Regions from separate parts of the Lysinibacillus sp. NPDC096382 genome, predicted to be linked through region 2. Evidence: riboswitches for the same ligand, from Rfam matches in the RefSeq annotation. Region 2 holds a riboswitch; each other region holds the start of a gene.

Region 1 (11,262 bases), on a different contig from region 2:
ATGTATTTTCAATTGGTCGTGTACAAACACCTACACTTGCACTAATAGTAAAGAGAGAGCATGAAATTGCGAATTTTAAATCAGAACCATTTTGGGAAGTGGAAACAGAGTTTAATTTTGATGGAAAATTGTTAAAAGCGAAATGGCATAAAGATAACAATTCAAGAGTTCAAGAAGAACGACAAGCTAATGCTATTGCTAATTTCTGTATCAATAAAAAAGTAGAAATTAATAGTATTAAAAGAGAAACAAAGGAATATGCTCCTCCATTGTTATTCAACTTATCTGCATTACAAGCTACAGCAAACAAAGCTTATAAATTCTCACCACAAAATACGCTGGATATTTTGCAAAAACTTTATTTAAAGGGCGTTGTTTCCTATCCAAGATCTGATTCACAATTTTTAACGAATGAAGAAGCAAAAACACTACCAAAGATACTAGAGCATTTAAGTAAAATTGATAAATACAAAAGTCTTCTTCCGCCACCGACAAGTTCAATTATGAATAATAAAAGATATGTGAATGAAAAAAAAGTAACCGATCATCATGCAATTATTGTTACCGAGCAAATACCAGACGTAGCAAAGCTAAGTACAGAAGAAGAAAAAATTTATGATTTAATTGCAAGACAAGTCATTGCAGCACATTACAACAATGCCATATTTTCTTACACAACGATTCATTCACTTGTTGATAAACGTGCAGAATTCATCTCTAAGGGTAAAGTGCTAATGGAAGAAGGTTGGCGTAAGGTTATTTATCATTCTAAAGATAACTCACCTACAGACAAAGATGAACTGCTCCCCCTATTACATGAAAATGAGCAAGGTATCGTTGCGAAAGCGAACGTAAAAAAAGGTGAAACCCAGCCACCAAATCGTTTTTCTGAAGGAAATTTGATTACCGTAATGAAAACAGCGGGTAAACATTTAGAAGATGCGGAATTAGAAAAGGTCCTATCGAAAACGGAAGGATTAGGTACTGAAGCTACACGCGCTGGAATTATTGGTACATTAAAAGATCGAAACTATATCGAAGTTAAGAAAAACCAAGTCTTCGCAACGGCTAAAGGAATGTTACTCATTGAGGCACTAGGTGAAAGTATCTTAACGTCCCCTTCCATGACAGCCAAATGGGAGCAACGACTATCTGAAATAGGTGAAGGCAACGCTTCTCCTACAGCATTTATGGAACAAGTAAAAAAGCTTGCTGACAAATTGATTTCAGATGCTAACAAGCGTGAAAAGGAATGGGCATTTAATCAAAATGCAGTCGATAAAATCACTGCAAATAATCCGTATAATAAAAAATATAATAAAAGAAAAACAGTTGTTGGGAAATGTATCCTTTGCGAAGGGTCAATCATAGATCATGGCACTTTTTACGGCTGTTCAAATTATAAAACAGCTAATTGTAAATTCTCGGTTTCAAAGAAACTTTTAAGAAAAACTATTTCACAATCGAATATAAAAAAACTCTTGGCAGCTGGTGAAACAGACTTGATAAAAGGATTTCAAAAAGGCGAGAAATCTTTTAATGCCCACCTTATTTGGGATGAAAAAGAACGTAAGATTACTTTTAAATTTCCACAATAACTAACAATTCTACTTTCAACATATCGTTGAATGACCCGACCTTTCTTATAAAATCACTGATTCTCAAAAGCTTTATATATCAGTATCTTGCTGTTTGCTAACTATCTTTAAAAATCATTAAAGGTAAAAGAAAATCTTTAATAATCTTTCTTCGGTCGGTTTTAGTCGGTTAAGTCGGTCTCCTTTTAAACAATATGACCACCCATCACGGAGTGGTCTTTTTCTATTAAACAACCTTATCAATCGCTCTAAGTAGCTCTAAAAATAATGGTGACATCTGAATTAATACATACCCTAATCCAGCGAGAGTCTCTCGGTATTAGCTATCTTTTCAAATAGATCAAGATTATGTTCGCGATAAATGATAAATGCTAATCCATTTCCTCTAAATACAATATTCTTCTCAAGTATAAAGAAGAATACATCAAGATGATCCGAATCAGTTAATTTAATGAGAGCAATTAACATAGAATACTCATCAACGTTGATTAAATTAAGTTCTTCACGATTTTCCGGTATTATTTCATTCCATTCTCTTTCGTAAAATTTATTATACATTGTATCTTTATACAAAGTTTCTGGTACATCATAAGAAGGATAAAATTCAGTTGATCCTAACCATATCATTTCAAAAATTTCTCGAATTTTTCTAATCCTTTAAAAAAAAATAATAATTTCGAGTTTCTTGTTGGAAATCTATACTTTCTAATTTATCAAAGAAAACTTCAACATGACTAAACTTCCCATTAAATGGAACCCCTAGTAATCTATTCACTTTAGTTCTTAATGATTGACATCTTTATGAATAGTGCTAATATTGAAAATAAATCGAATAAAATAAATAACTTATCCGCTAGGGGTGCCTTTGTAAAGGCTGAGATTGAAGTGTGACTTCGGGACTCTATGAACCTGACTTGGTTAACCAGCGTAGGGAAGTGGTATACGGAAATTTGACCTTTTCATCTCCAGCCACTTTCTTTACCAAAAAGAAAGTGGCTTTTTTGCATCCTACATTTGGAAGGCGGATAAGTCTTAAAGAGGTGACCCCAATTAACCTATTATCAAAAGCGATTCATCTCATTTCTAATGGAAAAATGCCAATGGAACAACTAAGTGAAATCTTAGCAGACATCCATCCATATGCCGACGCTATCCATTTGCGTGAAAAACAAATGACGGCAAAAGAATTATATGAAGCAGTCAACCTGCTTTCCCGAGTTGGCGTTCCGTTATCCAAAATAATCATCAATGACCGGGTGGATGTTGCCGTTATTACAGGTGCCAAAGGAGTCCAACTAGCCTATCATAGTTTGGATGCATCTATGATTAAAACCAACTTTCCACAATTGACGGTTGGTTGCTCCATTCACTCGGTCGAAGAAGGAAAAAAGGTTCAACGCTTGGGAGCCGACTATGTGATATATGGTCATATTTTTTCTACCCAATCAAAACCAGGATTGGAACCAAGGGGTTTAGAGGAATTAAAAAAGCTTACTGGTTCACTAGATATTCCTGTTATTGCAATCGGCGGTATTGCTCCTGAAAATACTAAACAGGTGATAAACAGCGGGGCCGACGGTATTGCTATGCTGTCGGGCGTTTTAAACGCCGATGATCCATTAGCTGCAATAAAAGGCTACCAAAAAGAAGTTAAAATGGAGATGTGTTGAGTGAAAAATACATTTGATGTTGCCATTATCGGGGGAGGAATTAATGGCTCTTCCATTGCCTATCAACTTTCTAAACTAGGAAAAAAAGTCGTCATTCTTGAAAAAGGAACTTTGGCCTGCGAAGCCTCCAGTGCAGCAGCAGGTATGCTGGCAGCACAAGCGGAAATTGAACACGACGGTCCATTTTTCCAATTGGCATTAAAAAGCCAGGCGATGTTCCCCTCCATCACCAACGAATTACTAGAATATACGGGGATCGATATCGAATTTGTGAATAAAGGCATGTTAAAAATTGCAGAAACGGAAGAATTAGCTTCAGAGTTAAAAAGTCAGGTATTGTTCCAGCAGAACTGGGATTCCGGCATCCAATGGCTCGATGCAACACAAGTAAGAGAAATGGAGCCTGCATTAGCACCAACTGTTGTCGGTGCTATGTTCCTTCCAAATGACGGCCATGTTCAGCCTGCAAAATTATCACTTGCCTTCGCAAAAGCAGCAGAGCATTTTGGTACAGCAATCCGCGAAAATACAGAGGTCCTTTCTTTTATCTATGAAAACGGTGTTGTCAAAGGAGTATACACATCAGCGGGAGCCGTCTATTGTGAACAGGTCGTTGTCGCTACCGGCGCCTGGGCTGCCGATTTAATGAAAAATACGGGGATCAACATGACCGTTTATCCTGTGAAAGGAGAATGTTTTTCTGTAAAGCCGAATAAGCCAATCGTTCACAGGTCGATTTTTTCAGATAAACGCTGTTATTTTGTTCCTAAGCGGAATGGCGAAATTTACATTGGGGCCACAGTCGTGGAAAATACGTTTGATAAACAAGTAACGGCTGGAGGAATTTCTACCTTGATTGAACAAGCCGTTAAGCTGATTCCCCAGCTGAAAGATGCCCCGTGGGAACGGGTGTGGGCAGGATTAAGGCCGCAGACAGATGATGGGATTCCCTATATTGGCGAGCATCCTAATATTAAGGGGCTATTTGTAGCTACCGGACACTATCGAAACGGAATTCTATTAAGCCCACTTACTGGCAAACTCACAGCCCAGTTGCTTACAGGTCAAGTGGAAGATGAGCAGTTTCTTTCTGCGTTTCGCATTGATCGATCTCAAATATTGCTTAGTTAGGAGGACAGATCTTGGAAGTAATACTAAATGGAGAAAATTTGAAGTTGTCAGAGGAAATTGTGTACGTTTCGGATCTGCTCGAATATTACAAACTGCTAGATAAAGTAGTTGTAATTGAGGTAAATGGAGAGATTCTAAACAAAGTTGATCATCTGGAAACCCGGCTCTCTGACCGGGATCGCATTGAAATTGTACATTTTGTTGGAGGCGGATAATTATGTTAAAAATAGGTCCTTATTCATTTCAATCCCGTTTGCTGCTTGGAACAGGAAAATACCCTAATTTTGATATCCAAAAGCAGGCTATTGCTGAATCGAAGGCAGAAGTCCTGACATTTGCCGTTCGGAGAATGAATATCTTTGAAGCGAACCAGCCAAATTTTTTAGAAAAGCTTGATACTAAAAAATATACTTTATTGCCAAATACAGCAGGAGCCAAAAACGCAGTCGAGGCCGTCCGCATTGCAAAGCTTGCGAAAGCATCCGGCCTTTGCGATATGATTAAAGTAGAGGTTATTGGATGTGACAAAACATTGCTTCCTGACCCTATTGAAACGTTAAAAGCAACAGAAGAATTAATAAAGGAAGGGTTTATTGTTCTTCCGTACACATCAGATGATGTTGTTTTAGCCAGAAAGCTACAGGAATTAGGCTGCCATGCCGTAATGCCAGGAGCCTCACCGATTGGTTCCGGACGGGGAATCATTAACCCGCTTAACTTGAGTTTTATCATTGAACAAGCAACGGTGCCCGTTATTGTCGATGCTGGTATCGGCTCTCCTGCTGATGCAGCAATGGCAATGGAACTGGGTGCTGATGGAATTTTATTAAACACAGCTGTATCTGCCGCAAAAGACCCTATCAAGATGGCAAAAGCTATGAAACTTGCTATTGAGGCCGGACGCCTTGGCTTTGAAGCTGGTAGAATTCCGAAGAAACGCTATGCCACAGCGAGCAGTCCTTTGGAAGGGATGAGTATTGGATGAATGATCGCTATTCACGACAGCAATTATTTGCACCGATTGGGGAATCCGGACAGCAAAAAATTTCAGCTAAACATGCATTGATTGTTGGAGCTGGAGCGCTGGGAACAACAAATGCCGAAGCACTAGTCCGCGCGGGAATAGGTAAACTGACGATTGTGGACCGAGATTATGTGGAATGGTCAAACCTGCAGCGTCAACAGCTATACGCTGAAGATGATGCAAAAAACAGGATGCCTAAAGCGATTGCAGCAAAAAAACGCCTGGAGGCCATCAATTCAACTGTAACGGTCGAAGCAATAGTAGCGGATGCGTCAGTGTTTGAGCTAGAAGAATGGGCAAAACAGGCCGATCTCATGATTGATGCGACCGATAACTTTGAAACAAGAATGATGATGAATGATGTCTCGCAAAAATACTCAGTACCCTGGATCTATGGCGCATGTGTGGGGAGCTATGGTATTACATATACGATCATTCCTGAAAAAAACCCTTGTCTTTCATGTTTATTGGAAACAGTTCCTATCGGAGGTTTAACGTGCGATACCGCGGGAATCATCGGTCCTACCGTGCAAATGGTTACTGCCCATCAGATAAGTGAAGCTTTAAAAATATTAGTGGATGATACAGCAGCATTGCGGAATAAATTACTATCTTTTGATCTTTGGAAAAACCAATATAGTGCAATAAAAGTGGATAAGATGAAAAAAGATGATTGCCCATCATGCGGGAACAATCGGACATATCCCTACCTATCCTTTGAAAATCAAACAAAAACAGCTATACTATGCGGAAGAGATTCTGTTCAAATCCGGCCTTCCGCGCAAGAAGAACAGGATTTAGCCAAACTGGAAAAAGTTTTTTTGCAGCAAGGCGGAAATGTTCAGCGCAACCCTTATCTGTTATCTTATACTGTCGATGATCACCGTTTGGTTATTTTTAAAGACGGGCGAGTTTTAATCCACGGAACAAAAGATATTGCAGAAGCGAAAACACTGTATCATCGCTATTTAGGATAAAAATTTGAATGAGGCTGGACAAAAAGTTTTTAGCTGTTGAAAAACCCGAACTACATGACGAAATGCATTTAATGTTTCCTAATAGTTCGGGTTTTCTTTTTATATACTGCTTTTGAAATTTACCTTCATAAGCACCGCGTAGCAACTCCATTTTCCCCCTATCTTGTACCGCTTTGGTAGGATATATAATAAACCCTTTCGTATCTCCAACTGTACCCTATCGAGTAGATCTCTCGATAGGGTACAGTTTAAGATTGATGCGGTTTTAATAAATGCTGATTAATATGTCATGCCCCCGGGCAAGGCTTTGTTCATAAAAATGGATTAATTGATCGAGTTCCGCTATAAGTTCTGCGAAAAGCTCCACGGCTTCATCGTCCGCCCAAATATCCGGATAAATCTGTTTGGCTCTAAAAATTGCTGGCTTGAATTGTTGCTGCAAGACAGTCCTATCCATAGAATGAAGAGCTTCTAAAATCCGGGGAAGCTCTTCAGAACCAATGACGCTGACAAATTCTTCAGTATCCAGCACGTGAACGCCGACAATGGCCTCGCTTAATGGGTGGTTCTCGATTGGCTGTGAGGCAGAGATCCCTGTTAGCAAACAATGCAATCCGTCCCATAATTTATCCATTTCATTTACGGGACAGCTATGATTTTCCATAAGCTCCTCAAGTCGCTTGACGATATGGAAATTATTTAAGTCGGCAATTTCATCCGCTAAAGCATTGTTTAATGATAAGTAACTGGCCATAATTCCCATCGTGTATCTTCCCCTTTATTTTCTATCAATTATATCTCATCATTCAAAACGGGGCGTTTGGTCCGCCCCATTCTGATGAAAGGGAATTAGCACTAATTATTTCAAATCGTTATTTTATCATTTAGAAGAACGCTTGGCTGATCACAAGCTAATTTATAGACAAATTTTTTCCGTGCAATATGGTAACTTTTATCTTCTCCATAAAAGTTAATCTTCATTTGTTCTAATTCTTCATGGCGATATTCTGCTAATGGCTTTTCTTTTTCATCTCTTTCTCGTTCTGCTTGTTTATTTGCAATAATTTCATCATAAAGAGACGAAGATGCCCAATATTCAGCAACTTTTTGTATTTTTTCATTAAATTCTTGGACATTACCTTTAAAATAATCATCAATTAATCCGATTTCTTGTGCTTTTAATGTACTTAAGGCAGGACATGTTTCAGTAATTTCAAAAGCTAACTCTTTCCCCAAGCGTTTTGGTAATAAATACGTCCAATATTCTGAACCATATAGGTTCCCCATTTTTTTATAATGAGGATTTAAAACAACACCTTCTCTTGCAAAAATAAAATCACCTGTAAGACCTAGTATGACCCCTCCCGCACCAGCATTTCCTTGCATAGCAGTCATAACAATTTTGTCTGGTGTATTTAGAATTTCAAGAATCATATCATCAATCGCATTAATATTTTCCCACGATTCATCCCCTTGATTTTCAGCATATTCAATAGTATTTAAGTGAATACCATTAGACCAAAAATCATGCCCACCCATTAAAACTAATACTTTACTATTTTTTGTTTTAGCTTCTATAATGGCTTGTTGAAGTTTCTTACAGTGTGAGGTGTGCATAGCGCCATTATAAAAATCAAAATGCAAGTATCCTACTTGATTTTTTTCATTATAGTAGATTTCTCTGTATGTTCTCCCTTCAATATCGTCAAAAGGATTAATAGGTAATTCAGGAACATTCCTTAATAAATGTGATAGAGCAAGGGATGCTGGTAATTTTATCCCTCCTTTTTTCTTTACGTGACTAATCCAAACACTCCCATCAATCGTTCCTACACATACTGCATCATCACGATAGCCAAGAATTTCCCCACTATTCCCAACTATTCTGTCATCTACATGACAACCGAATAAATAGTACTCTCCACCGAATATAGTATCGAGAACTCCAGGGTTACTATCAGCAGCACGAATTTTTCTTGCAATAGTTTCAGAATTATCACTAAGCCAATGAATTCTACGGTCAGATTGTTTCATTGTTGGTAAAAGTGTACCTTTCACATTTGAATTATTATAATCTAATGGTTCAGGAAAATACTCTCCCTTTTGATACGCCTTAAACTTCTCCAATAAATCAAGTAATCCTTTTACAGCTGCATGTGTTGCTTCATGTCTGTATAGCGTGCTTTTACTAACTTCACGCATCGAATAATTGTTTGTAGACCAAATATCTCCTGCATCCATTTCCTGCTCTGCTTGAAGTAGTGTAACTCCCCATTCTCTCTCCTGTCCCATGATCGCCCAATCAATAGAAGAAGGTCCTCTATCCCCTTTAATACCAGGGTGTACAATAATACATACATACTTCTTCCAAATTTCCTCTGGGATGGCGGTCTTCAAGAACGGACAGATAATCAAATCTGGCTTTGAAACTTCTATTGCTTGAATCATTGCATCTATTGTTGTGGTGATATGAATATCCACTTCATATTTTCTATCTGTCAATTCAACGTAAAAGCGTTGGCTCATGCTGTTATGTGCGGATGTTATAAATAAAATTTTCATTTTAATCCTCCAATATCTTTCTATTAGGTAGTGATAAACAAAATATAACAGAGCTTGTTATTGTTTTTAGATACACAATGTATACCCCATTGAACCAATGGCGTGCGTTTTTTCTGATACTTGATTGATCTTTTGGTTCGTATTAATGGAGTCCTCCTTATGTGATGATGAGTCATTTTCTAGTTGACAATCATGCATCATACAAGAGGGCATTTTCTATTTCAAGCCCTGAAAATCCTTTTGCAGAAGCGCCCTTTAATTAGGAAATTTTCCCAATGTTCTCATTTTATTTTTTCGAGGGATGTGAGTCAATGCAAGACACAAAATAAATAAAATTAAAAAACTTCAAAATCACAAAATTGACATATAATAGACAAATTATCAATAATAACCAATTTATAAACGTTGGAAATGGTGATATATCAATAGTTTGACCCACTTTTCAGAAAAAGACTTTTTGCATTTTTAGTTTTTCAATTATTCGTCATTTGATGAGTACGCTTTGGTAAAGTAAATTGGTTATAATTAAGTCCACTAAGCTGAAGGCGTTTCAGTAAAAGTATCTATTGCTGATGAGGTGGAATGGACAAAACTAGTCAAAACTTTAAAAAGTGCGAGAAATCAATTCCTGATTTCCCGCACTTTTTCTGATTTTTCGGATTTCCCTTTAAAAATTTACTGATTTCTCTGCCTCTCTCTATTTACGAAAACGGATAGTTAGCTTTTACATATTATACTTGTACCAACTGCAACGCCTTCTTAACCTCCTGTACATCTTTTGCTAATACGCTCTTCACATTCGATCCGAACCATTCCAATGACGCTTCTACCTCCACGATTGAAAGTACTTCTGCTAGAAATTCTTTATAATCAATTGCACCTTCAAACAATGGAACTATCCCTTCTCTAGACCCTGCTGCAGCATAAACATTGTTTGGAGAAAAAACATCAAGTTGTGCACGTGAGGCAATATTTTTAAAGTGAAAATGTGAGATATAAGGACGAAGTTGCTTTGTGGCGACAATAGGATTTATCCCTGATTCCCATATATGCAAAACGTCAAAGTTCACTCGTAGGCTTGAGTGATTCGTTTCTTCGAGTAACTGCATCGTTGAAAGTAGATTATCTGTCAATGTATTCGGATGAGTTTCAACAAGCAAATATTGTCCTTTTGACTCAAGATAATCACAGAGCATTCTAAGCCTGGAAATAAGTTCTTTCCTTTCTTTTTTACTTGTGTCTGAACTGCCATGTTTTCCTACAAATGTACGAATCTTATTCGTTCCCCAGCGCTTTGCAAGTGATGATAACTTCTCTGTTTCAGCCATCATCTCGGAAATTGGTGCTTCTAATGGCAAATAATCACTAAGCATACTTGTTTCCAAACCGTAGGAGCTTAGCCAATCTGCTCCATAATGAAGTTCATCTGCCAAGTTCTTTGCATGAGCACCCCAGAGCTCGATTCCTTGAAAACCTTGAGTTTTTGCAAAGTGAGCTAATTGATCAATCGAATGTAGATGGTGTCGAAACGAAATCGTACAGATAGATAGTTTCATAATATGACCTCTTTCTTGTGCTGTAATGTTAACCATGCTTGAAAACATTCTTGTAACCCTTGCTTAATCTTGAACTCAAGGAGATTTTGTTCTTCTAACTTCAAGAAAATATCTTTAGCTAATAATAAATCTTGCGTCATCGCAAGTTTCATCACTCGATACTGAATCGTTGTATAGCCATTCACTAAACGCTCAATATCATCACACCATGTGTCAAAGCTTTCCTCATCGTGGCCAAGCGCTTCCCCAAAAAATGCAAACGCATGTTCATACGCATATTTTCTGATCGCTATAACCGGCAATTGTTTTAATGCAGTCGGAAGTTTTGACATATTTTCTTGTTCTTTTCCTGCAATATACTTTTTAATAATCTCGGTAATTGCATCTGTCAACGGATTACAATGCAGCTTTATACATGTATTAAAATAGGCTTCAACCATCTCTGTAGTTGGCGCAATAATCGTCTCAGAATTAAAGTAATAACCACCTCCGACAGTTGGCTCTTGGATTGCAGCTAAAATTCTCTCTTTCGGTAAAATCCCTTCCCAGCGAAAATCAGGGTCATACATAAACCAATCTTCTTCATTTTCTGTTGATTCTAGCATCACATAATGAGGGAATGGACGTTGATGAAATTTATTCTCTCGCTCTGGAAGCATCGATAAATCCAGCATCACCATCACATGTTGATGTGGAGATTTATTCTCTAATAACTTTAGCAGTTTGTTTATATTTTCTTGTTTT
Region 2 (11,262 bases):
TTTTGCATCTTGACCTGTTGCACTAAATAAAGATTGCTCTCCTTTAAATAGCTCGATTGCATCAATTTCTGCAGTGTGATCTAAAATACGAGAAATAGCCTCTTGCTCATTTTTGTCGCGAGATTGCCATGTAAAAGCGCCAATAAGAATAATTGCTGCAAATATAACTAGTTTCCATCTTCGTTTATTCATTTTTCATTACCCATTCAATGCCTTTTTGACAAAGCGGTTAATATCTACATCAGCCCCAATGACAAGCATAATATCTCCTAGCAAAATTTTATCACTCGCCTGCGGAGATACGATGATATCTGCACCACGCTTAAGACCTACAATATTAATCCCGTACTTTGCACGAATATCTAGATCCATAACAGAGTAACCTGCAATCGCATCATTGGCTTTAAGCTCCATAATCGAATGTTCATCCGAAAGCTCTAAGTAATCGAGCACTGTATTAGACAACATATTATTGGCAATACGTATCCCCATATCTCGCTCAGGATGCACGACAAAATCTGCGCCAATTTTACGCAGTACTTTTTCATGGTAATCATTCTGAGCTTTTACAGTAATCTGCTGAACACCAATTTCTTTTAAAATAATAGTCGTCAAAATACTAGCCTGAATATCTTCACCAATCGCTACGATAACATGCTCAAAATTACGAATACCTAATGAATTTAATACCGATTCATCCGTCGAATCTGCGATAACGGCCTGTGTGGCAATCGAAGCAAACTCGTCCACCCGCTCTGAGGAATGATCTATCGCCATAACTTGTGCGCCTTGACTCATTAGTTCGCGAACAATGCTTCCTCCAAAACGTCCAAGTCCAATGACAGCAAACTCTTTTTTCATCATTAAAAATCCCTCCGAAAACTACTATACCCTTATTGTAACGTATTCTTTGCTATATGTATCGTCAAAACAAGAGACTATTCTTCAATAAAAGACATCTCTAAGATAATCTTTGTAGGAATCCCCTGCTCCTATTCAAGAACACTAGGTTCTTTTTTATACTTGAGGTACTTCTTTGGACGTACGGTTTAATAACTTTTTCGTTCGGGTACTTCGAGAAGTGATCAAGTGAGAGACGAAACTGCTCAGCTTGCCCTAAAATGTGATCAGGGTAACCTCTTTTTCGCCCGGGTCACGCCTTAATTTGATCGGATTACTCCCTTTTTCGCTCGGGTCGGATTAGGAACGTTACACCCGATTTTTTCCCCAGGTAACTAGGATACTCTCCGATTCCCCTCCCGTATTTTTCAATAAAAAAGACGAGGAATACAATATCCCCGCCTCGTAATCTGCTCTTTTATGCGTTGCGCATTTCATCTAAAACACGATTCACACGTTTTTCTAGCATTTTCATACCGCTACCACCAGCTTGCATGTGACGAAGCTGACCATCTTTATCGAACACAAAATACGCTGGTACGTATTGGTTTTCAAATGCATCCGTTAGCTTTAATTCGCTATCCACAAAGATTGGTTGAACAATGTCATGCTCTGCTGCTACCGATTTGATGGTTTCTAAATTTGTATCTTCCTCAGAGCGTGGCATATGCACTGCAATAACGTTTAACTCATCTTTGTATTGATCACGGAAATTGTTCACATCTGGCATTGCCTCTTTACATAAATGGCAACTAACTGACCAGAAGTGGATTAATGTTGGTTTTTCGCCAACTAAATCCGCTTTTGTTACTTCACCATTTAACCAAGTCGTTGCGCCTACAAGTTCAGGCATTTGTTCACGAAGTTTCATAAAACATTCTCCTTTTTCTTTTTTCCTTTTTCTGGGATCGTTATCAAAACGTGTGGTTGATTTCCGTTCCGGCTGGGCGTTTTCCTGGGGGCGTCCTATAGCCGCTTTTGGTGGTGCCGCTACGTTAACACTACGCTTTCGCACAGAAAACATCCGCTTCGCTGCAGGGTCTCGGGCCAACACGACGTTGGTCACGAAGGCGTTATCACAGGATGTGATGCTCTTACCCTTCGTTCCCCTATCGCTAATCCCCGAGGAGTCGCCCAGTCTCCACTCCAATCAACTTATTTACATAGTAGCGTTTTAACAAAAGTCATCCGCAATTTTTGGTGATGAACCTTTTTCTATATCAAGTTTAAAAAAATCCCCACAAACTTGCTGTGGGGACTCTTTATTTTTAAATGATCAATTTCGCCAAACCTCGAATTCAGTTCAATGCCTGACATAAAAACTCTACTTAAATTATAGAGTTGCTTGACCTGGGCGCCAGTTTGCTGGGCAAAGACCACCAGTTTGTAAAGCTTGAAGTACACGTAAAGTTTCGTCTACATCACGGCCGATGTTGTTATCGAATACTGTTTGGTATTTTAATTCACCTTCTGGGTTGATGATGAATAAGCCGCGTAGTGCGATACCTTCTTCTTCAATTAATACACCATATTCTTGTGAAATTTGGTGATTTGTATCTGCTGCTAATGGGTATTTTAACTCACCAAGACCATTTTTAGTGCGGTCAGTGTTAATCCAAGCTAAGTGAGTGTGGATTGTATCAGTAGAAACACCGATTACTTCTGCATCTAAGTCTTCGAACTCATCGTAACGATCGCTCATTGCAGTGATTTCTGTTGGACATACGAAAGTGAAGTCCATTGGATAGAAGAAAAGAACTGTCCATTTGTCTTGTGCTTTAATGTCTTGTAACGATACTTTACCAAATGATTTGTCTGGAAGTACTGCTTCCATTGTAAAGTCAGGTGCTTGTTTACCTACCATGCGTTCTGCCATTATAAATCCCTCCGATTAAATATGTAGTGTATATATTCCATCCGCACCAGCGAACTCGTCTTCTACGATAACAGAGTAATCGTAGTTTTTCAAACAAGTAAACTTCACAAAAGTGCACATATTAAATTGTCTGACAAATTTCCGTCAAATCCCCAAATGGAATAGCTGCTACAGCCTATTTATTAGCTATTTTTAACATTTTTATTCTAGTTTAAACGAAATTTTTCTACGCTACATTTATGTATAATTTCTAAAAATTTCATCTACTTTTTTTTGCTAAAAAACGATTGCAAATTCTTTATTATTATGTATAATTGTAATGGTTTTAGTAAACTAAAAGTTTCGTTAAAGTAAACTTTGTATTTCAAAAGTTTATGATTGCTAAACTTCTTCTAGGAGGGAAAAGATGCAAATTGGAGCAAAAATCAAAGCGCTTCGTTTAAAAAAAGGTCTTACCCAAGAGGAACTTGGAGAACGCACAGATTTAAGTAAAGGGTATATCTCTCAATTAGAACGTGATCTAAATTCACCTTCCATTGAAACTCTTTTTTCATTATTAGAAGTTTTAGGGTCAACACCTAAAGAATTTTTCGATGATGAAGCACCTGAACAAAAGGTTGTATATACAGAAGAAGATCAATCCACTTATACAGACGAAGAAAAAAAATATGAAATTCAGTGGCTCATTCCTACTTCTAATGAAAAAGAAATGGAGCCTATTTTCTTGACACTTGCTGCTGATGGGGAATTCAAACAGTTTGAGCCCTCACTTTCAGAAACATTTATTTTTGTTGTTGAAGGGCGTATTCGTCTCGTTTTAGGAGATGAACAGTACATAGCGAGTAAAGGCAATGCTCTCTATTTTGACGCGACAGATCATCACCAAATTTTTAATGCACATGCTGATGAAACAAAAATTTTACTTGTCGCAACGGATTCATATTTATAGCTTAAGGAGGCGCATCTATGACAACGAATTCGATTATCCGCTTTGAAAATGTTTCAAAGTCCTATAATGACGGCACTGTCGTCTTAAAAAACATTAACTTGGAGCTAGAAAAGGGTAAATTCTATACACTGCTAGGTCCTTCTGGTTGTGGTAAAACAACTATTTTACGTATGATTGCTGGATTCACAGAACCGACTACAGGAGATATCTATTTTCATGATAAAAAAATCAACTCCATGCCAGCAAATGAACGCCAAGTAAATACTGTTTTTCAGGATTATGCGTTGTTCCCTCATTTAAACGTCTTTGAAAACGTCGCATTTGGACTTCGCATTAAAAAGCTTCCTGAAAGTGAAATTAAAAAACGTGTTGCTGAAGCATTAAAATTCGTTAACTTAGCAGGCTATGGCAATCGTGAAATTTCTGAAATGTCTGGTGGTCAACGTCAACGTGTGGCCATTGCTCGTGCGATTGTGAACGATCCTGAAGTAATTTTACTAGATGAGCCTCTTTCTGCTTTAGATTTAAAACTGCGTACAGAAATGCAGTATGAGCTACGAGAGTTACAACAACGCCTCGGGAAAACATTTGTATTTGTCACACACGATCAAGAAGAAGCACTTGCCATGAGTGATGAAATATTTGTTTTAAGTGAAGGTGAAATTCAACAATCTGGTACACCAGTAGATATTTATGATGAGCCAATTAACCGCTTCGTTGCTGATTTTATTGGTGAATCAAATATCGTTCCTGGCGTGATGATTGAAGATTTCAAAGTTGAATTTGCTAGTAAAGTTTTTGAATGTGTTGACCAAGGTATGAAGCCAAACGAAAAAATCGATATTGTCATTCGCCCTGAGGATTTAGAAATGACGACAATCGATAAAGGCAAACTTGTCGTTAAAGTTGATACTCAATTGTTCCGCGGGGTGCATTATGAATTATCTACGTACGACAAAGATGGGAATGAATGGCTCGTGCATTCATTGAAAAAAGCTGAAGTAGGGACAGAAATTGGTTTAGACTTTGATCCAGAAGCAATTCATGTAATGCGCTTAAATGAAACAGAAGAAGAATTCGATAAACGTTTAGAGGCGTACGGGGACGACGAAGATGCAAACTAAGACTTCGAAATCAGCTTTATTTCCTTATGTTTTATGGATTGCACTTTTTGTTATCATGCCGATTGCACTCGTTGTTTACTATTCCCTACTAGATATACATGGCAATTTCACGCTCGATAACTATAAAGCATTCTTTACTTCTGTCTATTTAAAAATGACATTAAGTTCATTCTGGTATGCGTTTTTAATTACGTTCTTTACGTTACTTGTTTCGTATCCAACAGCCTATTTTTTAACGAAGACGAAACATAAACAGCTTTGGCTTTTACTAATTATTATTCCTTCTTGGATTAATCTTTTGTTAAAAACATATGCCTTTATCGGGATTTTCGGCTTATACGGCCCAATAAATGCATTTATCGAAGTACTTGGTTTTGATCCAAAGCAAATGCTATTCACTGACCTTAGCTTTGTGTTCGTATCCGTTTATATTTTTATTCCATTTATGATTTTACCGATTTTCAACTCATTGGATCGTTTAAATCCGGCTCTTGTTTATGCCGCACGTGATTTAGGGGCATCGGCCTTTACTACGTTCCGTCGCGTTATATTGCCGTTAACAATGGACGGTGTTAAATCAGGTATTCAAGTTGTATTTATTCCTGCATTATCACTCTTCATGATCACTCGTTTAATTGCAGGAAACCGTGTCATTACACTTGGTACAGCTATTGAACAACAATTCCTTGTGACCCAAAACTGGGGAATGGGTTCAACAATTGCTGTGTTCTTAATTTTATTCATGGTCATCGTTATGTTAATTACAGGACAGAAAAAGGATAAAGGAGGTCGCATACGATGAAAAAACTATCTGCTACAGCAAGAGTGTATTTAGCGATTGTTTTTATCGTTTTGTATGCACCTATCTTCTATTTAATCTTCTATTCGTTCAATAGTGGCGGATCGATGAATAACTTTGAGTCCTTTACGTTAGAACATTATAAAGCGGTCTTTGAGGATTCACGTTTACTCGTCATTCTAATTAATACAGTGATCGTGGCATTACTCTCTGCATTGATTTCGACAATCATTGGGACACTAGGAGCAATTGGCATTGTCACTGTTAAAGATTCAAAAATGCGCAACACACTACTTTCTTTAAACAATGTGTTAATTGTGAGCCCGGATGTCATTATTGGAGCAAGCTTTTTAATTTTATTCACAATGGTTGGTATTAAATTAGGTTTTTCTTCTGTGTTAATAGCACATGTAGCGTTCAGTGTCCCAATTGTTGTACTAATGGTTTTACCTAAACTATTAGAAATGAATAAATCATTAATCGATGCTGCATTAGATTTAGGGGCAACGAAAAAAGATGTCATGATGCGTGTTATTTTACCGTATATTCAACCTGGTATTTTTGCAGGGTTCTTCCTTGCCTTAACATATTCTCTAGATGATTTTGCGGTAACGTTTTTCGTGACAGGTAACGGCTTTAGTACTTTATCTGTTGAAATTTATTCGATGGCACGTGCAGGTATTTCCTTAACAGTTAACGCTATTTCTGGGTTAGTATTCTTTGTAACGGTTATCGTCGTAGTTGGCTATTACTTCATTACAAGCCGCGCTAGTAAAAGAACGGGGGGAACTCAATGAAGCAATTAATTCAAGCAACAATCGCAATCCTTGTCGTTTCCGCCCTATTATTCTATACTGCTGACGCCCTAAGTGCCGGTGGTGGAAAAAGTGGTAAAGATACATTAACCATCTTTAACTGGGGAGAATATATTGACCCGGATTTGCTGAAGCAATTTGAAAAAGAAACAGGCATTCACGTCATCTATGAAACGTTTGATTCCAATGAAGCAATGATGACAAAAATTCAACAAGGTGGTACAGCTTACGATATCGCCGTACCTTCTGAATATATGATTGAAAAAATGAAGGAAGAAAACTTACTTATTCCTTTAGATAAAACGAAAATCCCTAATTTAAAAAATATTGATCCTTATTTTTTAGATTTACCATTTGATAAGAACAATAAATACTCTGTCCCATATTTCTGGGGAACAGTCGGCATTGTCTATAATCCAAAGCTCGTTGGAAATTTAGACTTCTCATCTTGGAAGGACTTATGGGATCCTTCATTAAAGCGTAAAGTCTTTTTAGTAGACGGTGCACGTGAGGTGATTGGTATGGGCTTAAACAGTCTTGGCTACTCTCTCAACTCTTTAGATAACCAGGAGCTACGTAAAGCTACTGATAAACTAATCACATTGGCGCCAAATGTTAAAGCCATTATCGGAGATGAAATTACACCGCTGATGGTTAATAATGAAGCCGCTGTGGCACTCACTTGGTCTGGTCAAGCAGCAGATATGTTGTCAGAAAATGAAGATTTGGACTTCGCTGTACCAAAAGAAGGCTCAAACTTATGGTTTGACAATATGGTTATCCCAAAAACATCAAAAAATATTGATGGCGCACATGCTTTCATTAATTTTATGTTGAAAGCTGAATCGGGTGCTAAAAACGCTGATTATGTAGGCTATTCTACTCCTAATATTGCAGCGATGAAGTTAATGGATAAAGAAGTTGTATCTGATAAGCGCTTCTATCCTTCTGAAGAACAACGTAAAACATTAGAAGTTTATAAAAACTTAGGTCCTGATTACTTAGGCAAATACAATGAGCTGTTCTTAGAATTTAAAATGAGTATTCGATAAACTATTTTACCCATTCAAAGCTGTTCTCACGTTACAAACGTTGAGAACAGCTTTTTTTCGTTTATCTGGAAGTAAGCTTCTGTGGAAAAACTAGCCGGCCGTATTTGAGAATCCGCATATCTTTCTAGTAAATCTCAGACTTATAGTCAATAGCAAACGTATAAGTCTTATGGTAGACTGTAGTATATTTGATTAAAGAAAGGGGTATTCGATGACCCAGCAGAAGTCTAATAAGGCGGCTTTGTATATTTTAATGTTTAATATGTTTATCGCAATGGGGAGTATCGGAATTATTATTCCTGTCATGCCTGAGTATTTAAAATTGTTTGGTGCCGCAGGACAAGTACTTGGCATGTTGATTGCAACGTTCGCCTTCGCACAATTCATATTTTCTCCAATTGCTGGGAATCTCTCCGATCAATACGGTCGTAAAAATCTCATTATTTTCGGTCTTATCGTAACAGGACTTGCACAAATTTGTTTCGGGCTTTCTACAGATGTGTGGATGCTCTTCCTGGCACGCTTTTTTGGTGGCCTTGGTTCCGCATTTGTGGCACCTCCTATAATGGCTTTTGTGGCAGACGTCACAACGTATGAGGAACGAGGAAAAGGTATGGGGATGATAGGGGCAGCAATGTCCTTTGGTTTTATGATCGGACCAGGTATCGGTGGATTCCTCTCAAAAGTTAGTTTGCATTTTCCATTTTATACCGCTGGGTTTGCAGCTATCTTAGCAGCTATTTTATCGTTCTTTTTATTGCCTGCTACAAAACCGAATGCAGCGAAAAAAGCGCAGAAGCAGGATAATCTTGCAAAGCAGATGGCCCGTTCAGTCCGAATGCCTTATTTTGTCATGCTAATTATCATGCTTGTATTCTCTTTCGGGATTGCTAACTTCCAAACAACATTATCATTATTTGTTACAGATAAGTTTAATTACACACCTACTGATATCGCCATTATATTAGTTATGGGTGGCGCTTTTGGTGTTGTTGTACAGATGTTTGTTATTACACCGCTGTTTAATCGCTTCGGCGAAATGAAAGTAGTGTTAGTCAATTTATTTATTGCATCCGTTTCGATTTTCTTAATATTATTCGCATCTGGATTTGCACTTATTTTGATTGTAGCGACCATCTTCTCTACAGCTACGACATTGATTCGTCCAGCTGTCAACACACTGATTTCAAAACTTGCTGAAAATGAACAAGGCTTTGCAGCTGGTCTGAACAATGCGTATATGAGTCTTGGTAATATGATTGGTCCAGCTTTAGCAGGTATATTATTCGATTGGAATATGAACAGTCCTTATATATTCGGGGCTATTATTTTAATGGCTTGCTTCTTCCTTGCCCTTATTTGGACAATGAAAAAAGCGCCACACCTTATGCATCCTGATACAAAATAGTCTGAAAAGTTATTGACTATTTTTAATAGTATGCTACATTATTAAGAGAAAAAATTAATTAAATTCTTACCACTAGGGGAGTCTTTAAAAGGCTGAGACGTATATGGTCATATACGGACCCTTTGAACCTGATCTAGTTCACACTAGCGGAGGGAAGTGTCGACACTTGCTTTTTTATTTGTAGATGCAAGGCCGCTTCCTGTTGTTTTTAGGAAGCGGCTTTTTGACGCTTTAGCGGCGATTCTCTCTGTTTTTGCGGCGGTATTAACATTTCAAAGGAGTGGAAATTATGTCAATTCGAAAATTAACAATCATGGCCATATTAGTAGCAATTGCCGTAGCTGGTTCTACCTTCGTTTCAATACCAACGGGAATTGCTCGTGCCTACCCTGTCCAGCATGCCATTAATGTTATCGGTGCTATCATTCTTGGACCAGTGCCTACTGTTATGGTCGCCTTTGTCACAGCTATTATTCGTATTTTAACAGGCACAGGCTCATTACTAGCTATTCCTGGCAGTGTTATTGGCGCTCTATGTGCAGCTCTTGCCTATAAATACAGCGGCAAGCAATGGCTTGCCGGTGTCGGTGAAATGTTTGGGACAGGTATCATTGCCTCACTTATCGCAGTACCTTACGCACATTTATTAATGGGGACATACGTTGCTGCTTTATTTTTCATGCCAGCCTTTTTAACCTCAAGTACTATTGGTGCTGTCTTAGGTATAGTCGTTGCTAGCAATTTGCGGAAGAATACTATAAATCGTAAATCCTTTTTAGATAAAAATATTGTGAGATGAGTAATTTAACGGAATAAATTTGTGATTTATCGGAACAATTTCAGATTTTATCGGAATGTTTCATCTATTTATCGGAACAATTTAGGAAAAAACGATGGCTCATTACTATAAAGCAATGAACCATCGTTTTAACTTACTAAGATCGTTTTTTCATACCCTTTAATAGCTGGGCAACATTTGTGTCATCTTCCTGTATCTGTGTTCCCTCTACAGGCTGTTCTTTTTTCTTCGGCCTAGTTAAGAAGCGCCAACCAAAGCGTCGGATGGTAATATCAATAAAGAATAGCAACATCCCTGCTAATAAAAGCCATGTCGCAATATTTTGACGTTCTGCACCTTTTTTAGTAAATTCACGGAATACCTCGCTCGGTTCCTTCAAAACAGAGCCGCCTGTTTGCTTTGTTAGTGCTTCGATTAACTTATCATTCACTGGGCGTAATTCATACTCTGCACTATAAGGTACACTTAAGCCTGCCTGGTAAATGGTCTGATCTTCATCGGCAATGCGGAAGAAGATAAGTCCTGGTTCTGCTTGTACGACTGCTCGAACTTGTGATGCTGAAATTGTTTCAAGTTGTGTATCAAGTTCTTCACCCGCTTCATTGACAGCAACAATATCTAAGAACGCCGCTTCATTTGTTGGATCAGTGATGACAAATGAGCCGTCTGATTCTAGACGTACATCATAGGCAACATCATTATAACTTGGTAGCATTTTTGAAATAAGCGTTTGCCAAAAAGCGCCCCAATTTTGCCATCTTGCCCAGTCCCCTGTCCATTTTCCTGTCGAATCAGAAGTAAAGGCAAATGTTTTGCCAAGGCCATATTGCCATTCTGCTAGTACTGGATCCTCTTTCTCACTTTCTGCAATAACAGTAGCTCCCTGCTTTGCTGTTGTACCAATATAAGCATTCATTTTAGGTACACCATTTGCAAATAACGTATTCCAGCCAGCCGCATTAAATATAGTTGGATAGAATGGGTTATCCTCAATATATGTGCGTGAAATCATGGCAGTTTCACGAGATAAAATCGAGGGGATCGTCTGCTCATCAATAACATCGTAGAAACGTCCACTGCCCATCTCACTGAGTGCTTCAAGTAAGTTGGCATCAGCATCCTGACCAATTGCAACCGTTGATAGGGTTACGCCATTCTCTTTTCCTTGTGCAATTAAGTTCTCATAGTTACCTGGCTGAGACTGACCATCCGTTAATAGAATAATATGCTTACGCTGTAGCTTTAAATCAGCTAGATTTTCATAAGCTTTAGCTAGTGATCCATATATTTCGGTACCGCCCCCTGGCGTTACAGATAAAATCGTATCCACCGCTTCTTCCTTATTGCCAAGTGGTCCTGTCTCAATAATTTCCCAAGGTCGATCATCGAAGGCTATAAACCCGAGCGTATCCTCATCTCGTAGCATTTCAACTGAACGAGCGGCCGCTTCTTTTGCAAGCTCTAGCTTTGCTCCAGACATACTTCCCGAGCGGTCAAGTACGATAACTAGCCCCAATGATGGCAATTGCTCCTTACCTTT
Region 3 (11,262 bases), on a different contig from region 2:
AAAATCGAATTGTACAGTGTTGAAAAATCGAAAATATCATTAACATCGCCGACTGTTAAACAAGAATCTCTTAAATAGCGAATAATCTTGTCTGTTTCTGTTTCATCACTTGCCTCAATATCAAGCATTAGTTTATCAATTACAGAATCAGAAATGCTTATTTTATCGGTTAAGCCATCTACGTAGATGATCGCGAAAACATATTTTTCAGCTTTTCCAATGGTAATTTCTCGTATGATAAGGTCATTACTATTCCCGAGTGCGTTTTTAATTATCTTCAAATTTTGAGAAAGAGAACTATACAGTTGGTCATTGTTTTGGGAGGTATCAGTAATTTTAGAAATAGACATTTTCATTTCCTCCTCAAGATTTTACATAACTATAGAATGTACAACTTTGAAAGAAGATAAACTAAGGTTGGAATAGATTCAAATAAAAAAACAGTGTTCCCTTCGTTTAAACGAAAGGGAACACTGCTTTATTTTTTATACTCATATTTTAATTCGTCATTTGTAACATCCACATCTACATATAAACTGTGATTATTGAAAAACCATAAATCTTTTTCATCTATATAGTAGGTAACATCGTCAATAACTTTCTTAACACCAATGTTGAATGGTTCTTCGCGTGTCATACCTAGGGAAAAGCCTTCGTGAAAAGGACTGGAACCACCATATCTAGCATAAAAACGAATCGTATCTCCGGATTCTATTTCCATCTCTTGTTTGAACCATTGTAAGGCTTCATCTGTTAGTACAATATTCATTAGAATGCTCCTTTCTATGTTACAACCATTTCACCTTTGGTTCAGTACCATTTTTAATGCGTGCAATATTTGCTCGGTGACGGTAAATGATAAAGGTAAATAAACAAGCTATTAAAATACCTAACGCAAAGTCGCCTGTAACAAAATAATAAACGATTGAATAAATAAGTGCTACTAAAGCGGCAATCATGGAAGTTAAACTTACAATCTTTGTAATTTTTAATGTTACAATAAACGCAATAAATAATAAGACAAAAAGAGGCCATGAATAGCCTAAGAGAACTCCAGCTGATGTTGCTACCGCTTTCCCTCCGCGGAAACCTGCAAAGATTGGGAACATATGACCAATAACGGCTACTAGTCCAAGTAATAGCGAATGGATAGAGACATTAGAGAATAGAGGAAGAGCTACAAGTAATACGGCTGCTGTACCTTTTAAGACATCCATAATCGTTACGACGATTCCTGCTTTTTTTCCTAAAATACGAAAAGTATTTGTCGCACCTAAATTACCACTTCCATGTTGGCGAATATCAGTTTTATAAAAAATTTTGCCTATCCATAATCCAGAGGGGATCGAGCCGATTAAATAAGCACATAAAATAATAAGTCCATTTAGCATATTTGGACTCCTTTCATTCATTGATTAACACTTGGTACTAATAATATGTAACAAATATTCTACACTTTTTCTCTATAATCTACAATGACATGAAGGAGATTTCTAAGTGTATCTTGAATTCATTACAAAAGATAACTATTTTTCAAGGATTTTTATATGTATATGATTTTAGGTTTGTCTTTTAGACATGATTCATGTAGGCAGCATGAAAGCCCTTTCTAAAAATATAGGTAAAAAGGCAATTTTGTCAATCACCCATTCCTTTGGTAGAATAGAAGTCTATCTTTAATTTCTAGAGTAAACTAGTACGAATTTCTTTAGACAGAAGAAACCCATTTATTACTGTACCTGTATATTTTTCAGAGAATAGTCAAATGCTTTTGAATGAAAGTTCAAAGCCCTCAGCTATTCGTATCGTTTTGAAAAAAAGTAATGACCAGTGCAACTAAAACTTATAGCCCTGCGTCAAAGGAAGAGAAGAGTTCATGATACATATTGGAGCAACTATTGCAAATTTTTCTTCCGGTAAAACAGATCAAAACGATGAAGCTGTGAGGAATTTTAAAAATTTTTTGGGCCTGTCACTAGATATTGTTAGGAAATGCTATTATTATTAGGAAGAGAATATAAATAGAACATGCGTTTGTTTTTTGGAGGGGAAATTTTTGACGAATAAACAGTCACCAAGCGTCTATAATGATGACGCCATTCAAGTATTAGAAGGATTAGAAGCGGTACGAAAACGACCCGGCATGTATATCGGTTCTACGGATGGCCGTGGACTTCATCACCTAGTATATGAAATCGTCGATAATGCGGTGGATGAAGCACTGGCTGGCTTTGGTTCTCATATCATTGTCATTATTCATAAAGATCAAAGTATCAGCGTTCGAGACTTCGGCCGAGGAATGCCAACAGGTATGCATAAGATGGGGAAACCGACTCCTGAGATTATCTTCACTGTCTTACATGCCGGTGGTAAATTCGGACAAGGCGGCTATAAAACAAGTGGTGGCTTACATGGTGTAGGTTCGTCTGTTGTTAATGCTTTATCCACTTTTTTAGAAGTTACGATTCATCGCGATGGTAAAAAATATCGACAACGTTTTGAAAACGGTGGCCATCCTGTGACGACATTAGAAGAAATTGGACAAACAAAGCAGACAGGAACGCTTGTTCATTTTCTACCAGATGACACGATTTTCTCTGTAACAAAATACAATTATGATACGCTTGCAGAACGTTTACGTGAGTCAGCGTTTTTATTAAAAGGCTTAAAAATTGAGTTAATTGATGAACGCGAGGAAGGCAAAGGTGATGTTTTCTTTTATGAGAACGGCATTGAAGCTTTCGTTGCGTATTTGAATGAGGAGAAAGACGTCCTTCATCCTGTTAAGTATGTGGAAGGGATCCAAGACGAAATTGAAGTTGAATTCGCCTTTCAATACAACGATGGATACTCAGAAACAATCCTTTCATTTGTTAACAATGTGCGTACACGAGATGGTGGGACACATGAAACAGGTGCCAAGGCAGCTTTAACACGTGTTTTTAATGAATATGCACGTAAAATTGGCCTGTTAAAAGATAAAGATAAAAATCTTGAAGGGACAGACATCCGAGAAGGCTTAGCGGCGATTGTTTCTGTTCGTATACCAGAGCATTTACTACAATTTGAGGGTCAGACGAAGGGCAAGCTTGGTACGAGTGAGGCACGCTCGGCAGTAGATAGTGTTGTTTCGGAGCAAATTTTATATGTGCTTGAGGAAAATGCAGAATTGTCTGCATCTCTTGTTCGTAAAGCTATTCGTGCCCAGCAAGTACGTGAAGCGGCTCGTAAAGCACGTGAAGATGCCCGAAACGGCAAGAAGAGCAAAAAAGCCAGTACCATTCTTTCTGGAAAATTAACGCCTGCACAATCTCGAAATGCAGCGAAAAACGAGCTGTATTTAGTCGAAGGTGACTCTGCAGGTGGCTCTGCAAAACAAGGGCGAGATCGTACGTTCCAAGCGATTTTACCTTTACGTGGTAAAGTTATTAATACAGAAAAAGCAAAGCTGCAGGATATTATGAAAAATGAAGAGATTTCAACGATTATCCATGCCATTGGTGCTGGCGTCGGAACAGATTTCTCTGTCGAGGATTCAGCGTATGACAAAGTCGTTATTATGACCGATGCTGATACTGACGGAGCGCATATTCAAGTGCTGCTGTTAACGTTCTTCTATCGTTATATGCGACCATTGATTGAAGCTGGAAAGGTATTTATCGCATTACCACCACTTTATAAAATATCAAGAGGCACTGGTAAAAAAGAAGTGATTGAATATGCTTGGACTGAAAATGACTTACAAGCGGCCATTAAAAAAGTTGGAAAGGGTTACATATTACAACGTTATAAAGGGCTTGGTGAGATGAATGCTGACCAGCTGTGGGATACGACAATGAACCCTGAAACACGTACATTAATTCGTGTGACGATCGAGGATGGTGCACGTGCTGAAAGACGTGTGACAACTTTAATGGGCGATAAAGTAGAGCCGCGCCGTAAATGGATCGAAGCTAATGTAGACTTCGGTATGGAGGATGATTCAAATATTTTAGACAATGAATTCATCCAACAGGAGGAGGACCAAGCATGAGTAGTACGGAAAAATTTCAAGATTTACCTTTAGAAGAAGTTATGGGTGACCGTTTTGGTCGCTATAGTAAATATATTATTCAAGACCGCGCGTTGCCTGATGCACGTGACGGTCTTAAGCCTGTGCAACGACGTATTTTATATGCGATGTTTACAGAGGGCAATACGAACGATAAACCCTTCCGTAAATCAGCAAAAACTGTCGGTAATGTTATCGGTAACTATCATCCTCATGGTGATAGTTCAGTATATGAAGCTATGGTGCGTATGAGTCAGGATTGGAAAGCGCGTCATATGCTCATTGAAATGCATGGGAATAACGGTTCTGTTGATGGTGACCCACCGGCAGCGATGCGTTATACCGAGGCAAGGCTCTCTGCTATTGCAGAGGAGATGCTACGCGATATTGGCAAGAAAACAGTTGAACTTGTACCGAACTTCGATGATCAGGATATGGAGCCAACTGTTTTACCAGCTCGTTTCCCGAACTTACTAGTCAACGGCTCAACTGGTATTTCGGCCGGTTATGCGACAGATATCCCACCTCACGCACTTGATGAGGTGCTAGACGGTGTTCTTATGCGTTTAGATAACCCAAATACCACTGTCGATGATTTAATGACCGTTATTAAAGGGCCTGATTTCCCAACAGGTGGGATCATTCAAGGTGTCGATGGCATTAAAAAAGCATACGAAACAGGACGCGGTAAAATCATTGTGCGTGCGCAAGCAGTCGTTGAGCCAATTAAAGGTGGCAAGGAGCAAATTGTTATTACGGAATTACCGTACGATGTTAATAAAGCAAATCTTGTGAAGAAGATCGATGAGCAACGTGTCGATAAACGACTTGAAGGAATTGCGGAAATTCGTGATGAATCGGATCGTACAGGCCTACGTGTTGTCATTGAACTGAAAAAAGATGTTCCTGGACAAGGAATTTTAAACTATTTGTTCAAAACAACTGATTTACAAGTAGCTTATAATTTTAATATGATTGCTATCCATAATCGTCGTCCGACAATGATGACATTGCCATTGTTACTGGATTCTTATATTGCCCATCAAAAGGAAGTCGTGACGAACCGTTCCATTTATGATTTGCAAAAGGCAAAAGATCGTTCGCATATTGTTGATGGCTTGATCAAGGCACTGTCCATTTTAGATGAAGTCATTGCAACGATTCGTTCTTCTAATGATAAACGAGATGCGAAAACGAATTTACAGGTGAAGTTTGACTTTACAGAAGTGCAATCAGAGGCAATCGTTAGCTTGCAATTATACCGTTTAACAAATACGGATATTACGGAATTGCGTGCTGAACAGGAAGAATTAAATAAATTGATTGCTAAGCTTGAAGGTATTCTTAATAGTGAAGCAAAGCTTGTACGTGTTATTAAACAGGAACTACTTGACATTAAAAAGCGTTTTGCAGAGCCACGTCGTTCAAAAATCGAACAAGAAATTGAAGAAATCAAAATTACGTTAGATGTCCTTGTCCCAAGTGAAGAGGTCGTAGTGACTGTCACAAAAGATGGCTATATTAAGCGTACATCTACACGTTCACATGCAGCTTCGAATGGTCAGGATTTTGCGATGAAGGATTCCGATTATTTATTATATGAAGCAAACTTAAATACACAGCATCATCTACTGCTGTTTACAAATCGAGGCAATTATATTTATCAGCCTGTCCATGAACTACCTGATATTCGTTGGAAGGATCTTGGTCAGCATATTTCTAGTATTGTACCGACAGGGAAAGATGAATCTATTATTGCTGTATACGGTTTTGAGACTTTCGAACAGGCCAATACGTATATTTTAACAGCTACGAAAGATGGACAAATTAAACGCTCACCTGTAGCAGATTATGCTGTTACACGCTATTCGAAACCGATCAAAACGATGAATGTTAAGTCAGGCGATGAAATGATTTTTGCAGGTATCGTGACAGACGAAGTAGAACTACTGTTAACGACAGATACTGCCTATGCTATTCGTTTCCCAATAGAGGAATTGCCAGTAACGGGTGTTAAAACAGGCGGTGTTAAAGGGATTACGCTGAAAGACGGAGAAGCATTAGTTGGCATCAATGTTTTACCGCCAAATGCCACTGCGTATGTTGCGATTGTGACACATCGCGGTGCGGTGAAAAAAATGAATGTTGCCGAAGTAGAGATGACGAGTCGTGCAAAACGCGGCTTAAAAGTGTTAACAGAATTAAAAGCGAACCCACATCGTATCGTGGCTGTAGTAAAGGTTACAGATGAGGAACAGTTAACGATTGAGATGGAAAAAGGTGTGCAAGAGATCCTTGATGTACAAGCATTAACTCGAGCAGATCGCCATTCTAATGGCTCCTTTAAAGTAGATATAGCTACAGACGGTGCCATCTCACATGTCTTTACGGTCAAAAAAGAAGAGAAATAACATGACTAGCCCATGCTCTATAGAGAGCTGGGCTTTTTTTAGCTAATTGAAACCAATAAGTGGGTTCTTTGTCTAACATATATACGGGAGGATTGTATGATGCTTTACATAATGATAAAGTCAGTTGAAATCTGGTTTGATCGATTAATGGAAAGACAATCTTTAAAAAGAAACAGGTACTTTTCTTTCATTTCCTTCAATTTCTTTAGCGTATAGCGATTTTGTTATTATGTAGTACAAAAATGTATCAGTTAATCCTAGAATAAGGAGTAATCCGCTCATATATAAAGGGCGAATACACTCTCCAATGATAATTAATAGCGAAGATACAATTATTGCTCCGTAGGTAGTCAAGCTATTAAAAGCCATATAAATGCTACGAGCGTTTGATGGGGCAAGTTCTCCTATCATTGCCTATTTTATAGGGACATACATCAGTTCACCAATTGTTCCAATAAACAAGGCAACAAAAAGAAACAACACGCTATTTGAAGAAGCAAATACACTAAAACATATAGAGAAGATCAACATTCCTGTAACAAGAGTCCAGCGCTCACTGCACTCAAAGGAAGTAATGGTTTCTTAGGTTCTTGGCCTGTAATAGTGTCAAAAAGGGAATCATCTATTTACCATGTAGATCAAAAATTGAATTTCCTAATTTTATAGAGTATGGGTGTAGGATGGAGAAGGTTTAAGTATTAGAGATAGGTCCGAATAATCTAAGGGCTTGTCTCGTTATATCCTTCCATACCATGTTTGTATATTCATCAATAAACGTTAAACGCATTCCGTTTAAGATGGATAAGTACGACTCAGCAATTAATGAAGGTGATTCTTCATAAAAGTAACCAAGCATTTGCCCAGCTTCAATAACTGGATAAATACAGTCTATAAATAATTTTACAAAATCATCTAGTTCTTTAAAAAGCTTTGGAAATCGATCAGGTCTTGCAAGATCCTGTTGAATTAAACGTAGGTATTCACTTCTCGTTGCAAAAAGTTGCACATGACAATCTATCATTTCCTTAATTACTTCAAGAGGATCACTTTTAAAGTGTTCATCTATTTCAATAAAATATGGTTTGATTTCCTCCAGGGGCTCCAATATTGCCGATTCATAAAGCTCTTCTTTGGAATTAAAATACGTAAATACGGTGCCAAAACTAACTCCTGCTTCCTTTGCTATGTCCGCTACTTTGGTCTCTGCAAAACCATTCTCACTATATAATTTAATTGCGGCGTTTAGAATGGCAAATCTTTTTCTTTTCTTTTTTTCATCATTAGTAAGTCTAGGTTCCATTTAGATTCTCCGTTGAAGGGTTTTGTGTATGTTTACCTAGCACTCCCGAAGATGATTTTTACAAAGAAAAGGACATTGCGGTTATTCAACAAAAGGAATTGAAGGAAGGCATGGAGCTTTAAAATTAAATTAGCAGCGCTTTCGGCAAATAGAGCCTTGTCATTTCCGGATAGATATGGGTATAATAATCACGAAAAGTTCATATGGAAAGAATGTAGGGGGGCTGGTGTTGCCAGCTGAGATTGTGTCCGATAGACACTGACCCTTTGAACCTGATTTGGCTCGTACCAGCGTAGGGAACATCTATTCAAAAAGAAAGTTTTTGATATTGATTGTAAAACGTCTGGGAGGAATCCTGGGCGTTTTTTGTTTTCAGACTTTTGTTGTATACACAGACCGTGAACGCTTTCTTCTGGTAAAGACATTCATTCATGAACATTTCACACTACTTACTTGGAGGATTGAGCATGAAAAAATGGTTATTGGTCCTAATGGCTGCACTTTTCACATTAGTGGGCTGTAGCGAAAAAGAGGCTAAAAAGGATACTAAAGGATTAACAAAAGTATCGGTTGTCCTAGATTGGGCACCGAACACAAATCATACCGGTTTATATGTAGCGGAAAAACTTGGCTTCTTTAAGGAACAGGGCTTAGATGTAGATATAATATTACCAGGCGAAGCGGGAGCAGATCAGCTTGTGGCGTCTGGCAAGGCTCAGTTTGGCGTAAGTTATCAGGAAGGGATTACACAGGCACGTGTGCAAGATGTACCTTTAGTATCGATCGCGGCGATTATTCAACATAATACTTCTGGCTTCGCATCCATTGCATCAAAAGGCATTACTTCACCGAAGGATTTTGAAGGTAAAACATACGGTGGCTGGGGGGCGCCACTTGAAAAGGCAGTACTGCAATCACTAATGCAAACAAAAAATGCAGATATTAATAAATTAGATATTGTCAATGCAGGCGATATAGATTTCTTCACAATGATGAAAAAAGATATTGATTTTGCGTGGATTTATTATGCATGGACAGGTATAGAAGCAGAACTGCGTGGCGAAAAACTGAACATGCTATATTTAACAGATTATAGTGATCAGTTAGATTATTACACACCTGTACTTGCTACAAATGAAAAAATGATTAAAGATAATCCTGAAACGGTAAAAGCATTTGTCGCTGCTACAGCAAAGGGCTATGAATATGCGATAAAACACCCTAATGAAGCGGCAAATATTTTACTAGAAGCAGTACCTGATTTAGATAAAAACCTTGTGCATAAAAGTCAGGAATGGCTAGCAGATAAATATCAAGATGACGCTGCACAATGGGGCGAGCAAAAGCTAGCTGTCTGGGGAAATTACGCGAAATGGATGGCGGACAACAAAGTTTTAGAGGGCGAATTTAACGCAAAACAAGCATATACAAACGACTTTTTACCGAAAAAGGAGACAAAGTAACATGGCAAACTCATTAATAAGTGTACAAATTATCCCGAAAACTGAAACATATGAGGATGTGATCCCGTTTGTCGATGCAGCGATTACGGTTATCGACGCATCAGGGGTGAAATATGAAGTTCATCCATTAGAAACGACAATGGAAGGTGAGCTATCGACTTTACTACAAATCATTGAAAAAATGAATGACAAGATGATTGAGCTTGGTGCTATTAATGTCATTACGCAAGTGAAAATTTTATATCAGCCATCTGGTATTACAATGAATACACTAACGGAGAAATACAAGTAATGAGGCAGGCTTTCAAACAAGGAAGGACGATAATTTTTATCGCCTTCCTCTTATTCATATGGGAACTTATTGTCCGTTTTGCAGACGTACCACATTGGCTATTGCCTACACCAAGTGCCATTTTGAAAGAAGGCTTTCAATCGTATAAGACGTTTGTGCCACATGCTATAGCGACTGTTCAATTAGCATTTCTAGGCCTTGCCATTGGAATAGTGTGTGGACTAACGGTTGCTGTGCTATTACATCGTTTTACGTTTGTGCGGGAGCTATTTTATCCTATTCTTATTATGTCACAAAATGTCCCGGTGCTCGTTCTAGCACCGCTCTTAATTATTTGGTTTGGCTTTGGTTTATTGCCAAAGCTCATTATTATTTGTCTGGTGTGCTTTTTCCCGATTGTTATTTCGGCAATGGATGGCTTCCGTCAAACCTCACCTGAGCTGAAACATTATTTTGAAATGATTGGGGCAACTAAATCACAAACCTTTTGGAAACTTGAATGGCCATATGCGTACCCGTCGATTTTTTCAGGCATTAAGATTGCGGCGACGTATAGTGTTATGGGAGCTGTCATTGCAGAATGGTTAGGTGCGAAAATGGGGATTGGCGTCTATATGACATTGGCGCAATCATCATTTCGAACGGATCGCGTGTTTGTAGCGATTTTTGCCATCATTTTTTTAAGTTTACTATTATTTAGTGCTATTCGATTATTAGAAAAACTTGTTGTGAAGGGGAGAGGAATCTATGCTAAGCATTCAAAACATTGATAAATCCTTTAATGCTCTTCCGGTTATTCGCGATTTATCATTTGAGGTCAAGGACGGGGAATTTGTGGCGATTATCGGACCGTCAGGCAGTGGTAAAAGCACACTCTTTCAATTAATTGGTGGTGTCTCTTCTATTGATAAGGGAGCTATTTTATTAAACGGTACAGATATCCAACAAAAAAGAGGAACGATCGCCTATATGCCTCAGCAGCCCTGCTTACTACCATGGCGTACGATAGTAGAAAACGTTGCGATTGTCGAGGAGCTTCATCGCAAACCAAATATTGAGCTTGCCAAGGAGTGGTTAGATAATGTGGGGCTGGCGGCGTTTGAAAATGCGTATCCTAATGAGCTGTCGGGTGGTATGCAACAGCGGGTATCATTTATTCGCGCAATTGTCAGTAATAAGCCCATTTTATGCTTAGATGAGCCGTTTTCTGCACTTGATGAATTTACAAGGCTTGAAATGCAGGCTTGGCTTTTATCGATTTGGGAGAAAGATCGAAAATCGATATTGTTCGTAACACACAGTATCGAGGAAGCTCTCTTTTTAGCGGATCGTATCATTGTGCTCACGAAACGGCCAGCAATGATTAAAAAGGAAATAATCGTACCTTTTGCAAGGCCACGCCAAGAAGAAATTCGCCATTCCGCTACATTTACGGCATTGAAGCAACAGTTATTCACGTATTTAAAAGAAGAGAAGGGTGATGCGAATGTTGATTGATGCACATATTCATTTAGATCAGTATAAGGAACACGACATTCCAACTTTGCTAGAAGAAGCTGAACATGTCATTGCCGTTAGCATGAATCTTTCATCGTGCGAGAAGACATGGAAGCTAACGAAAACCTATGCAAAAGTAAAAGCAGCATTTGGTTTTCATCCTGAACAACCGTTACCAAGTGAAACGGAGGAAGATGCATTATTTGAGTGGATACGCCAACATGCTCATGAAATGGTGGCAATCGGCG

The links. A riboswitch is a leader RNA that binds a small molecule or an ion and turns the genes downstream of it on or off. The one in region 2 is predicted to bind thiamine pyrophosphate.
Region 1: linked by a shared signal. The riboswitch ahead of tenI (thiazole tautomerase TenI) and the one ahead of thiW (energy coupling factor transporter S component ThiW) in region 2 are both predicted to bind thiamine pyrophosphate.
Region 3: linked by a shared signal. The riboswitch ahead of ACIQZA_RS04380 (ABC transporter substrate-binding protein) and the one ahead of thiW (energy coupling factor transporter S component ThiW) in region 2 are both predicted to bind thiamine pyrophosphate.

The regions. Positions count from the first base shown of each region.
Region 1 is NZ_JBIWFC010000007.1:203,171-214,432, forward strand. It holds gene ACIQZA_RS12725 (DNA topoisomerase III) at 1-1,598, shown strand, start outside; gene ACIQZA_RS12730 (hypothetical protein) at 1,893-2,225, opposite strand; TPP riboswitch at 2,444-2,549, shown strand; gene tenI (thiazole tautomerase TenI) at 2,549-3,268, shown strand; gene thiO (glycine oxidase ThiO) at 3,269-4,399, shown strand; gene thiS (sulfur carrier protein ThiS) at 4,411-4,614, shown strand; gene ACIQZA_RS12750 (thiazole synthase) at 4,617-5,384, shown strand; gene ACIQZA_RS12755 (thiazole biosynthesis adenylyltransferase ThiF) at 5,381-6,400, shown strand; gene ACIQZA_RS12760 (YfbM family protein) at 6,666-7,163, opposite strand; gene ACIQZA_RS12765 (hydrogenase maturation protein) at 7,265-8,962, opposite strand; gene ACIQZA_RS12770 (sugar phosphate isomerase/epimerase family protein) at 9,694-10,518, opposite strand; gene ACIQZA_RS12775 (DUF6005 family protein) at 10,515-11,262, opposite strand, start outside.
Region 2 is NZ_JBIWFC010000001.1:44,922-56,183, reverse strand. It holds gene ACIQZA_RS00270 (hypothetical protein) at 1-192, opposite strand, end outside; gene ACIQZA_RS00265 (potassium channel family protein) at 199-861, opposite strand; gene ACIQZA_RS00260 (TlpA family protein disulfide reductase) at 1,319-1,771, opposite strand; gene ACIQZA_RS00255 (peroxiredoxin) at 2,234-2,776, opposite strand; gene ACIQZA_RS00250 (helix-turn-helix domain-containing protein) at 3,183-3,725, shown strand; gene ACIQZA_RS00245 (ABC transporter ATP-binding protein) at 3,743-4,849, shown strand; gene ACIQZA_RS00240 (ABC transporter permease) at 4,839-5,651, shown strand; gene ACIQZA_RS00235 (ABC transporter permease) at 5,648-6,445, shown strand; gene ACIQZA_RS00230 (ABC transporter substrate-binding protein) at 6,442-7,515, shown strand; gene ACIQZA_RS00225 (MFS transporter) at 7,727-8,923, shown strand; TPP riboswitch at 8,988-9,095, shown strand; gene thiW (energy coupling factor transporter S component ThiW) at 9,213-9,722, shown strand; gene ACIQZA_RS00215 (VWA domain-containing protein) at 9,859-11,262, opposite strand, start outside.
Region 3 is NZ_JBIWFC010000002.1:118,456-129,717, forward strand. It holds gene ACIQZA_RS04350 (spore germination protein) at 1-350, opposite strand, end outside; gene ACIQZA_RS04355 (HesB/YadR/YfhF family protein) at 479-769, opposite strand; gene plsY (glycerol-3-phosphate 1-O-acyltransferase PlsY) at 789-1,391, opposite strand; gene parE (DNA topoisomerase IV subunit B) at 2,057-4,033, shown strand; gene parC (DNA topoisomerase IV subunit A) at 4,030-6,462, shown strand; gene ACIQZA_RS04375 (TetR/AcrR family transcriptional regulator) at 7,154-7,762, opposite strand; TPP riboswitch at 7,969-8,078, shown strand; gene ACIQZA_RS04380 (ABC transporter substrate-binding protein) at 8,230-9,225, shown strand; gene ACIQZA_RS04385 (thiamine-binding protein) at 9,227-9,517, shown strand; gene ACIQZA_RS04390 (ABC transporter permease) at 9,517-10,287, shown strand; gene ACIQZA_RS04395 (ABC transporter ATP-binding protein) at 10,265-11,014, shown strand; gene ACIQZA_RS04400 (TatD family hydrolase) at 11,004-11,262, shown strand, end outside.